DNA from 2 places in the Modestobacter sp. SYSU DS0511 genome. Region 2 is predicted to be linked to the other one. Evidence: riboswitches for the same ligand, from Rfam matches in the RefSeq annotation. Region 2 holds a riboswitch; the other holds the start of a gene.

Region 1 (4,403 bases), on a different contig from region 2:
GGCGCGCACGGCCGCGACCGCCTCCTCGGAGATCAGCCGGTCACCGCTGGTCGCCACCATCACCGGGTCGCAGACCACCGGGCCGCCCGGCCGGCCGGCCAGCGCGGCGGCCACCTCGCGGACCACCTCGGCGGTGCCCAGCATGCCGAGCTTGGTGGCGTGCACCGTCACGTCGGCGAACAGGGTGCGCAGCTGCTCCCCGACGAACTCCGCCGGGACGCCGTGCACGCCGGTGACACCGCGGGTGTTCTGCGCGGTGAGCGCGGTCAGCACCGCGGTGCCGTAGGCGCCCAGCGCGCTGAACGTCTTCAGGTCGGCCTGGATGCCGGCGCCGCCGCTGGGGTCGGAGCCGGCGACGGTGAGGGCGACGGCGGCGGTCATCGGTCGATCAGCTCCTGGGTCAGCGCGGCCCGCAGCTCACGGGCGGCGGCGGCGGGATCGGGGGCGGCGCAGATGCCCGAGACGACGCAGACGCCGTCGACGCCGGTCGCCCGCACCTCGGCGGCGTTGGCGGCGGAGATGCCGCCGATCGCGACAGCGGCGATCCCGCCGGCGTGCGCCCGGGCGGCCAGCGACCGGGCGCCGGTCAGCCCGAGCCCCGGGCCGGCGTCGGGCTTGGTCGGGGTGGCCCACACCGGGCTGAGCCCCACCACGTCGACCGTGCCCGGCGGCAGGGCCAGCACCCCGTCCAGGTCGGCGTCGTCCCCCACCGAGACCCCGACCAGGGCGTCGGGGCCGAGCAGGGTGCGCACCTCGCCGGCCGGCAGGTCGTCCTGGCCGACGTGCACCCCGTCGGCGCCGGCGAGCAGCGCGACGTCGACGGCGTCGTTCACGAACAGCCGCACCCCCGGGGTGGGGGCGAGCACCGCCTGGACGGCGCGGGTGAGCGCGAGCAGGTCTCGCCGGCCCGCGGTCTTGTCCCGCACCTGGACGGCGGTGACCCCTCCGGCCACCGCGGCGGCGACCACCTCCGGCACCGATCGCGGCGCGCACAGCAGGGTGTCGGTGACCAGGTAGAGCGTGGGGTCGAAGGCGCGTCGCATCAGGCGGCGCGGACGTCGGCGCGGGTGAGCGCCTCGCCGTCGAGGGCGTCGAGCGCGTCGAGCCACTGCGGGGCGAAGGTGCCCGGCCCGTCGGCGAGGTCGGCGGCGACCTCGGCGGCCAGCGCCACGTGCGCGTGGGCGGCGACGGCGCCCAGCAGCGGGTCGCCGGTGGCGGCGACGTAGGCGGCGGTCAGCGCGCCCAGCGCGCACCCGGCGCCGGTGGTGCGGGTGAGCAGGACCGAGCCGCCGCCGACGCGCAGCGTGCGCTCACCGTCGGTGACGACGTCGACCGGACCGCTGACCGCCACCACCCCGCCGGTGCGCCGGGCCAGGGAGGCGGCGATCTCCACGGCGTCGTCGGGGGCGGCGGTGCTGTCGACACCGCGTCCGCCGGCCCCGGCGCCGGCCAGGGCGAGCACCTCGGAGGCGTTGCCGCGGACGACCGTGGGCCGCAGCTCGACCAGGTCGGCGGCGAGGGCGGTGCGGAACCCGAGCCCCCCGACGGCGACCGGGTCGAGCACCCACGGGGTCCCCGCCTCGCCCGCGGCACGAGCGGCCAGGCGCATCGCGTCGGCGGTCCGCTGGGAGACGGTGCCGACGTTGATCAGCACCGCGGAGGCGACGGCGGCGAACTCGCCGGCCTCGGCCGGGTCGTCGACCATCGCCGGGGCCGCGCCCACGGCGAGCAGCGCGTTCGCGGTGATCGTCTGCACCACGGTGTTGGTGAGGCAGTGCACCAGGGGTGCGGTGTCGCGCAGCGCCTCACGGGCGGTGCGCAGGGAGGTGGCGTCCACGCGGTGACATCCCTTCGCCAGTGCGAACTGGAGCAGGTTCGACGGGTGTGATCTCAGTCCCGGGCGGGACACCCCGTGTCAGGACATCGACGCTAACACCGGCGGAGTCCTCGCTGACCGGCCAGGGGCTGGTGCTGGACACCTTCCAGCTGCCGGACATCCAGGCCGAGGGCAGTTACCTGGGCCGACCTGGGCCGACCTGGGCCGCCGGGTGCTCAAGGAGGAGAGCATCGCCGAGGCGCGCGCCCGGGAGACCGCCCAGCAGGAGCAGCTGCTGGCCGACGAGGCGATCGCGGTGGCCCAGCGGCAGCTGCAGCTCAAGCAGGCCGAGATCGACGCGGAGATCGACGCCGGCAAGGAGAAGGTCGCCGAGCGGACCGCCGCGCTGACCCAGGCCCAGCTGGACACCAAGGTGCGCCGTCCCGCGGACGCCGAGCGGTACCGGGCCGGCGCGCGACTGAGGGCCGCCCCGCGATCGAGTCGCCGGCGTTCCCGCGGGAACGCCGGCGGGCCGCTGAGCTGCAGTTCTGTCGTACCCCCTCGGCAGCATCGCGTCATGGGTGCAGTCGGAGCGGTGCAGGACGTGGCGGAGCAGCGGTCGGTCGAGGAGCTGGCCCGGGAGATCCGGTCCGGGGCGGTGCGGCTCGCGGCGGCGACGGCTGCCTGGCTGCGGCTGGTCGCGGAGTTCGACGCCCGCGGAGGCTGGGGCGAGGCCGGGGTGCAGAGCTGTGCGCACTGGCTCGCCTGGCAGTGCGGCATGAGCCCGGGCGCCGCACGGGAGCACGTCCGGGTCGCCCGGGCGCTGGGTCCACTGCCGGTGACGGCAGAGGCGTTCGCCGCCGGTCGGCTGTCGTACTCGAAGGTGCGGGCGATCACCCGGGTGGCCGACGCCGCCACGGAGGTCGAACTGGTCGAACTGGCGCGGCACGCCACGGCGTCCCAGGTGGAGCGGGTGGTGCGCGCCTGGCGACGGTCGGACGCCGTCGACGAGGGGCGGGTCGCCGAGCAGCGTTCCTTCCGGTGGCACTGGGACGCCGACGGCATGCTCGTGCTGCAGGTCCGGATGGACGGCGAGTCCGGCGCGGCGCTGCTGGTGGCGGTCGAGTCACTGGCCGAGCGGGATGCGCGCCGGGAACGCGCCGCCGCGACCAGGGCGGCTGCGGCCGACGCCCCGTCCGACCGCACGGCCGACCGCACGGCCGATCCCGAAATGTTCCCGCGGGAACGGATGAGCGCCCGCCGCTGCCGCGCGCTGGCCCAGCTGGCCGAGGTCGCCGCCGACAGCGGACGTCGAGCCGGCGACCCGCCACGCCGGGAGGTGGTGGTGCACGTGGACGCCGACGTGCTCGCCGACGACGCCGCGGCCGGACGGGCGCACCTGGAGGGCGGCCCGGCCCTCTCCCCTGCCCAGGTGCGGCGGATGGCGTGCGAGGCGTCGCTGACGGTCATCGTCGAACGGCACGGCCAGCCGCTCGCACTGGGCCGCCGCCGGCGGTTGGCGACCCGGGCCCAGCGGCGGGCGTTGCTGGCCCGGGACGGCGGCTGCGCGCGGCCGGGCTGCACCGAGACCCGGATCGAGCGGCTGCACGCCCACCACCTGACCCCGTGGCGGCTGGGCGGTCGCACCGACGTGTCCGCGATGGTGCTGCTCTGCGACGTCGACCACGGACTGGTGCACGACGAGGACATCGTGCTGGACCGCCGGGGCCGGCAGCTGGTCGCCCACAACCGGGCGGGGCAGCGGATCTGGGCCCCGGCCGATGCCGCGTTCGAGGCCGGCCTGCCCGTCGAGGGGACCGGGCCGGCCCGGTCGCTGCTCTCCCTGGTCCCGGACGGCCCGCTCCCGGACGCCCTGCCGGCCGGCGGGGAACGGATGGACCTCGGCCACGTCGTCTGGGCGCTGCTGGCCCACCGCGACCACCTGCGGCGGGCGGCGGCCTGATCGGTTGCGACGATGACGCGGTGACCGATGCACGGGTGACCGGTTCGCCCCGCCTCCGCCAGGCGCCGTTCGCCGAGCTGACCCCGGCCGAGCTGTACGGCATCCTGCGGCTGCGGGTCGACGTGTTCGTCGTGGAGCAGGCCTGCCCGTACCCCGAGCTCGACGGCCGGGACACCGAGCCGACCACCGAGCACCTCTGGTTCGCCGACGACGACGGCACGGTGCTGGCCACGATCCGGGTGCTGCACAACGGCGAGGACCGCGCCATCGGCCGGGTGGCCACCGCCGTGGGCGCGCGAGGTCGGGGGCTGTCCGCGGCGCTGATCCGCCGCGGTCTCGAGCTGTGCGCGGGCCGCACCGTCGACATCGGCGCCCAGGCGTACCTGGAGAGCTGGTACGAGCGCTTCGGCTTCCGCCGGTCGGGCCCGGACTACGACGAGGACGGCATCCTGCACCTGCCGATGCGGCTGGTGGCCCCGCAGCGCTGAGCTCGGCGGCGTCGGACCACCCAGCGTGACCGGCTCGCCCGGCCCTGAGTCGCACCTCCCACATCCAGTCACCCAGTGGAGTGGCACGGTCACCAGGAGTCTTCCCGGGTCGGGCCGCCCGGTCCTAGCGTCGAGG
Region 2 (4,403 bases):
CAGGCTCCCGCTGTGCGCACCCAGGGCGAGGACGACGACGTGGGCGGCCAGCGGGTCGCCGCCGGCCAGCACGACGCCGGTGGCCCGGCCGGCCACGACGGTGAGCTCGGCGGCGCGGTCGCGCACCAGCCGCACCCCGGCGGCGGCGCCGGCGGCCAGCAGGGCGGCGTGCAGCGCGCGTCCGTCGACGGAGTGGTCGCCGTCGACCGCGAGCCCGCCGCGGAGCCGGGGGGTGAGTGCGGGCTCCCGGCGGCGGGTCTCCCGGGGGGTGAGCCGTTCGGCGGCCAGCCCGAGCTCGGTCTGGAAGGCGTGCAGCTCGTCCAGCTGACGGACGTCGTCGGCGTCGAACCCGACGACCAGCGTCCCGGCGGTGCGCAGCTCCACCGGGAGACCGCTGGCCTGCTCGAGCTCGGCGACGAAGGCGGGGTAGCGCTGCAGCGACGCCACGCACAGTTGCAGCAGCGCCTCCTCGCCGTAGGAGGCCTCGGTGACCGGGGCGAGCATCCCGGCGGCCGCGGCGGAGGCACCGGCACCGGGTGCGTCGTCGACGACGGTGACCGACAGCCCGCGCTGCGCGGCCCGCCAGGCCACCGACAGGCCGATCAGCCCGCCCCCGGCGACGACGACGTCCACCCGGTCACCGCCCACGGGTCCCTCACCGCTTCCGCCAAAATGGCCATTTTGGCGACCAAGGGCGGTCACCGGGCGGCGTCCAGTGCGGTCAGCAGCTCCCGGGTCGCCGCGGCGGGGTCGGCGGCGGCGGAGACCGCGCCCACGACGGCGACCCCGGTGGCCCCGGCGGCCAGCAACGCCGGCACCCGCGCCGCGGTCACCCCGCCGATGGCGATCACCGGGACGTCGACCGCGGCGGCGACCGCCGCGATGCCGCCCGGGCCCAGCGCGTCGGGCAGGCCGGTCTTGGTGGTGGTCGGCCAGGCGGGGCCGACGCCGAGGTAGTCGGCGCCCTCGGAGACCAGCTGCCGGGCGAGCTCGGGGTCGCGGCAGGTTCCGCCGAGCAGGTGACCGGGGCCGGCGACCCGGCGGGCGGCGGCCAACGGCAGGTCGCCGGCGCCCAGGTGGGTGCCGTCGGCGCCGACGGCCAGGGCGACGTCGACCCGGTCGTTGACCAGGCAGGTGGCGCCGGCCGGGGCGCAGACGGCGACGACGGCGCGGGCGAACTCGTACAGCTCGCGGTCGGTGCCGCCCTTGGTGCGGACCTGCACGACCGGCGCCCCGGCGGCGACGGCGGCCTCGACCGCGGCCAGCGCCGCCGCCCCGCCGCGGGCGTCGGTGAGCACGTGCAGCCGCCCCAGGCTCACGACCGGCGCCCCCGCACCAGCGCCGGGGCCCGCACGACCAGGGTGAGCAGCACGGCCACCGCCAGGCTGACCAGCGAGGCGGACCAGCCGTTGGCCGGGTCGATGCCCAGGTCGGTCTGCCGCTCGGTCCACCACGTCGTCCAGCCGGCGCCCGGGCCGGCGAAGTACGTGGGCAGGGTGAGCTGGTAGGCGACGAAGCCCGCGATCCACGGCACCAGCAGCTCCAGGCGGGCCGGCGCGGTGTCGGAGGTGTTCCAGGCGCCGCGGGGCAAGAGCCAGTAGGCCACCAGGAACACCCCGGCCAGCGGCACGAACACCGCACCGATCAGGAAGAGGAACGGCTCGTAGGCGGCGATGTCGAAGGTCAGCGCCAGCAGCGTGGCGACCGCGCCGACGGCGACCGCCAGCACCCGCCGGTCGGCCCGGGCGACGACGTTCTGCGCGGACACCGCGGTCGAGTAGACGTTCGCGAACGCCTCGTCCAGCTCGACGACCACGAGCAGCAGCACCGCCAGCGCACCCAGCGGCACCACCAGCAGTGCGTCGATGACGTCCAGCCCGGCGCTGCCGTAGGCGGCCAGCGCGAGCACCCCGAGGGTGAACATGACGACGGTCGCGATGCCGTATCCCAGACCCGCGCCGAGGCCGGCCGCCCGGCTGCTGCGCACGTGCCGGGTGTAGTCGGCGGCCAGCGGGATCCAGGACACCGGCAGCGCGATGACGATGTCGGCGGCGGTCCAGAACGAGGTGGCGCTGCCCTCGGCGAGCTCGGGCAGGGGCTCGCGGAGCACCTGCACGTAGAGGTAGACCAGCGCGGCCAGCGCCGCCCACACCGCGTAGCGGGCGAGCAGCCGGACGACGCCCAGCGGCCGCAGCGCCATGGCGGTGGCCAGCACCCCGGCGCCGAGGACGAACGGCCAGCGCGGCGCGTCGAGCACCCGGGAGGCGGCCTCGGCGATGATCACGATCTCGAAGGTGGCCCAGCCGACGCACTGCACGAGGTTCAGCGCCGTCGGCAGGTAGGAGCTGCGCCGGCCGAGCAGTCCGCGCAGCAGCACCATCGCCGGCACCTGCTCGCGGGCGCCGGCGGCAGCGGTGGCGCCCAGCAGCGCCGCGCCGATGAGGGCGCCGACCACGATGGCGCCGATCGTCACCGCCAGCGGGCGGCCGGGCAGCACCACGTAGACCGCGGCCACCGGCAGCAGCAGGCTGACGCCGAGGTTGCCCCACAGGCCGAGCGCGTCGCGCAGCCCGAGGGTGCGCGGCGGCGCCTCGGTGAGGGTGAGGGGGGCGTCCCCGGTCACGGGGGACGGAGGGGTGGAGGTGCTCACGGTGTCGCTCCCTACGCCGGCATTATCCGGTCAGGTTCCAGCGGTCGGCGGCGCTCAGCCGCCCTCTCAGCCCGGTTCCGCCCGAGCTCCCGCACATGGCATCGGCCATGACGACCGCCACACTAGCCACCGGGGGCGCACCGGCACACCGCCGGGGAACCTCCTCGTCTGGAACACCCCGTCCGGAACCCGGCTGCGTGGCCGGGCTGGCTAGAGTCCCGGCCGTGCCGGTCGACGAGCTGCTGACCCGTTCCCCCGACTCCTGGCGGGCTGCCACCGCCCATCCCTTCCTCACCGGGGTGCGCGAGGGCACCGTGCCGGTGGCGGCCTTCGAGACCTGGCTGGTGCAGGACGCCCGGTTCGTCGCCGACCTGCTGCGCTTCCAGGCCCGGCTGCTGGCCCGGGCGCCCCGGCCGGCGCAGGCGGTGCTGGCCGGCGGGCTGGTCGCGCTGGTCGACGAGCTGGCCTGGTTCGAGCAGCTGGCCGCGGCCCGCGGGCTGGACCTCGATGCCCCGGCGCTGTCGGCCACCACGGCCTACGCCGAGCTGCTGGCCCGGCTCGACGGCGCCGACGTCCCGACCGGGCTGACCGCGCTGTGGACGATCGAGCGCACCTACCTCGACGCCTGGTCCGGCGCGCTGCCCGGGGCCCCGCAGTACCGCGAGTTCGTCGAGCACTGGACGGTGCCGGGGTTCGCCGGCTACGTGGCCGGGCTGGCCGCGGCCGCCGACGCCCACCCGCCGTCCGCCGCCGAGGCCGACGCCGTGTTCGCCGAGGTGATCGACGCGGAGATCGCCTTCTGGGACATGGCGATGGAGGGGGCGTGAGCGTCTCCGCGGAGCTGTGGGCCGCCGACGCCGACCTGGCCGCGGCCGCGCTGGCGCACCCGTTCGTGCAGGGGATCGCCGACGGCACGCTGCCCCGGGAGCGGTTCGCCGGCTACGTCGCCCAGGACGCGTTCTTCCTCGACGCCTTCGCCCGGGCCTACCGGCTGGGGGCGGAGAGCAGCGGGAACCCCGGCGTGCGTGCAGTGCTCACCGACCTGCGGGCGGGTGTGCAGGAGGAGCTGCGGCTGCACGGCGGCTACGCGGAGCAGTGGGGGATCGACCTCACCGACGTCCAGCCGCTGCCGGCGACGTCGGCGTACGTCGACTTCCTGATCGACGCCGCCGGCCGGGGGGACGCTGCCCTGACCTGCGCCGCGATGACCCCGTGCATGCGGCTCTACGCCCACCTGGGGCAGCAGCTGGCCCCGCGCGCCGCCGGGCCCTACCGGGAGTGGGTGGACACCTACGCCGCACCCGAGTTCGAGGAGCTCGCCGCCACCCTGGAGCGGCTGCTCGACCAGCTGTGCGCCGGCGCCTCCGACGAGCAGCTCGTCGCGGTGCGGGCCGCCCACCGCCGGGCCATGGAGCTGGAGGTCGGCTTCTTCGACGCCGCCTGGGCCGGTGCCTGAGCCGGTGCTCCTCGCGGCGGACGACCTGCTGGTCGGGTACGCCGCGGGTGAGCCGGTCTGCGCGCCGGTCACCGTGGCGGTGCAGCCGGGCACCGCGCTGGGCCTGGTCGGGCCGAACGGCGCGGGCAAGTCGACCGTGCTGCAGACCCTGGTCGGGCTGCTCCCGCCGCTGGGCGGGACGGTGCGCTACGCCGGGGACCCGGTCGACGAGCGCTCGGCGGCCTTCCGCGCCGAGGTGGCCACCGTGCTCGACGAGGACGCGTTCTTCCCCGCGCTCACCGGGGTGGAGCACCTGCT

What was found. Region 2 has a riboswitch for thiamine pyrophosphate ahead of ACI783_RS12200 (purine-cytosine permease family protein). Riboswitches for the same ligand answer to the same signal wherever they lie in the genome.
Region 1: another riboswitch for thiamine pyrophosphate. It lies ahead of thiM (hydroxyethylthiazole kinase); the one in region 2 lies ahead of ACI783_RS12200 (purine-cytosine permease family protein).

What each region holds. Positions count from the first base shown of each region.
Region 1 covers NZ_JBJGZY010000006.1:25,727-30,129, forward strand. Annotated here, with positions in the region: gene thiD (bifunctional hydroxymethylpyrimidine kinase/phosphomethylpyrimidine kinase) at 1-381, opposite strand, end outside; gene thiE (thiamine phosphate synthase) at 378-1,043, opposite strand; gene thiM (hydroxyethylthiazole kinase) at 1,043-1,837, opposite strand; TPP riboswitch at 1,830-1,923, opposite strand; gene ACI783_RS04705 (DUF222 domain-containing protein) at 2,049-3,779, shown strand; gene ACI783_RS04710 (GNAT family N-acetyltransferase) at 3,800-4,267, shown strand.
Region 2 covers NZ_JBJGZY010000021.1:45,290-49,692, forward strand. Annotated here, with positions in the region: gene thiO (glycine oxidase ThiO) at 1-702, opposite strand, end outside; gene thiE (thiamine phosphate synthase) at 699-1,319, opposite strand; gene ACI783_RS12200 (purine-cytosine permease family protein) at 1,316-2,650, opposite strand; TPP riboswitch at 2,642-2,753, opposite strand; gene ACI783_RS12205 (thiaminase II/PqqC family protein) at 2,875-3,477, shown strand; gene ACI783_RS12210 (TenA family protein) at 3,474-4,106, shown strand; gene ACI783_RS12215 (ABC transporter ATP-binding protein) at 4,099-4,403, shown strand, end outside.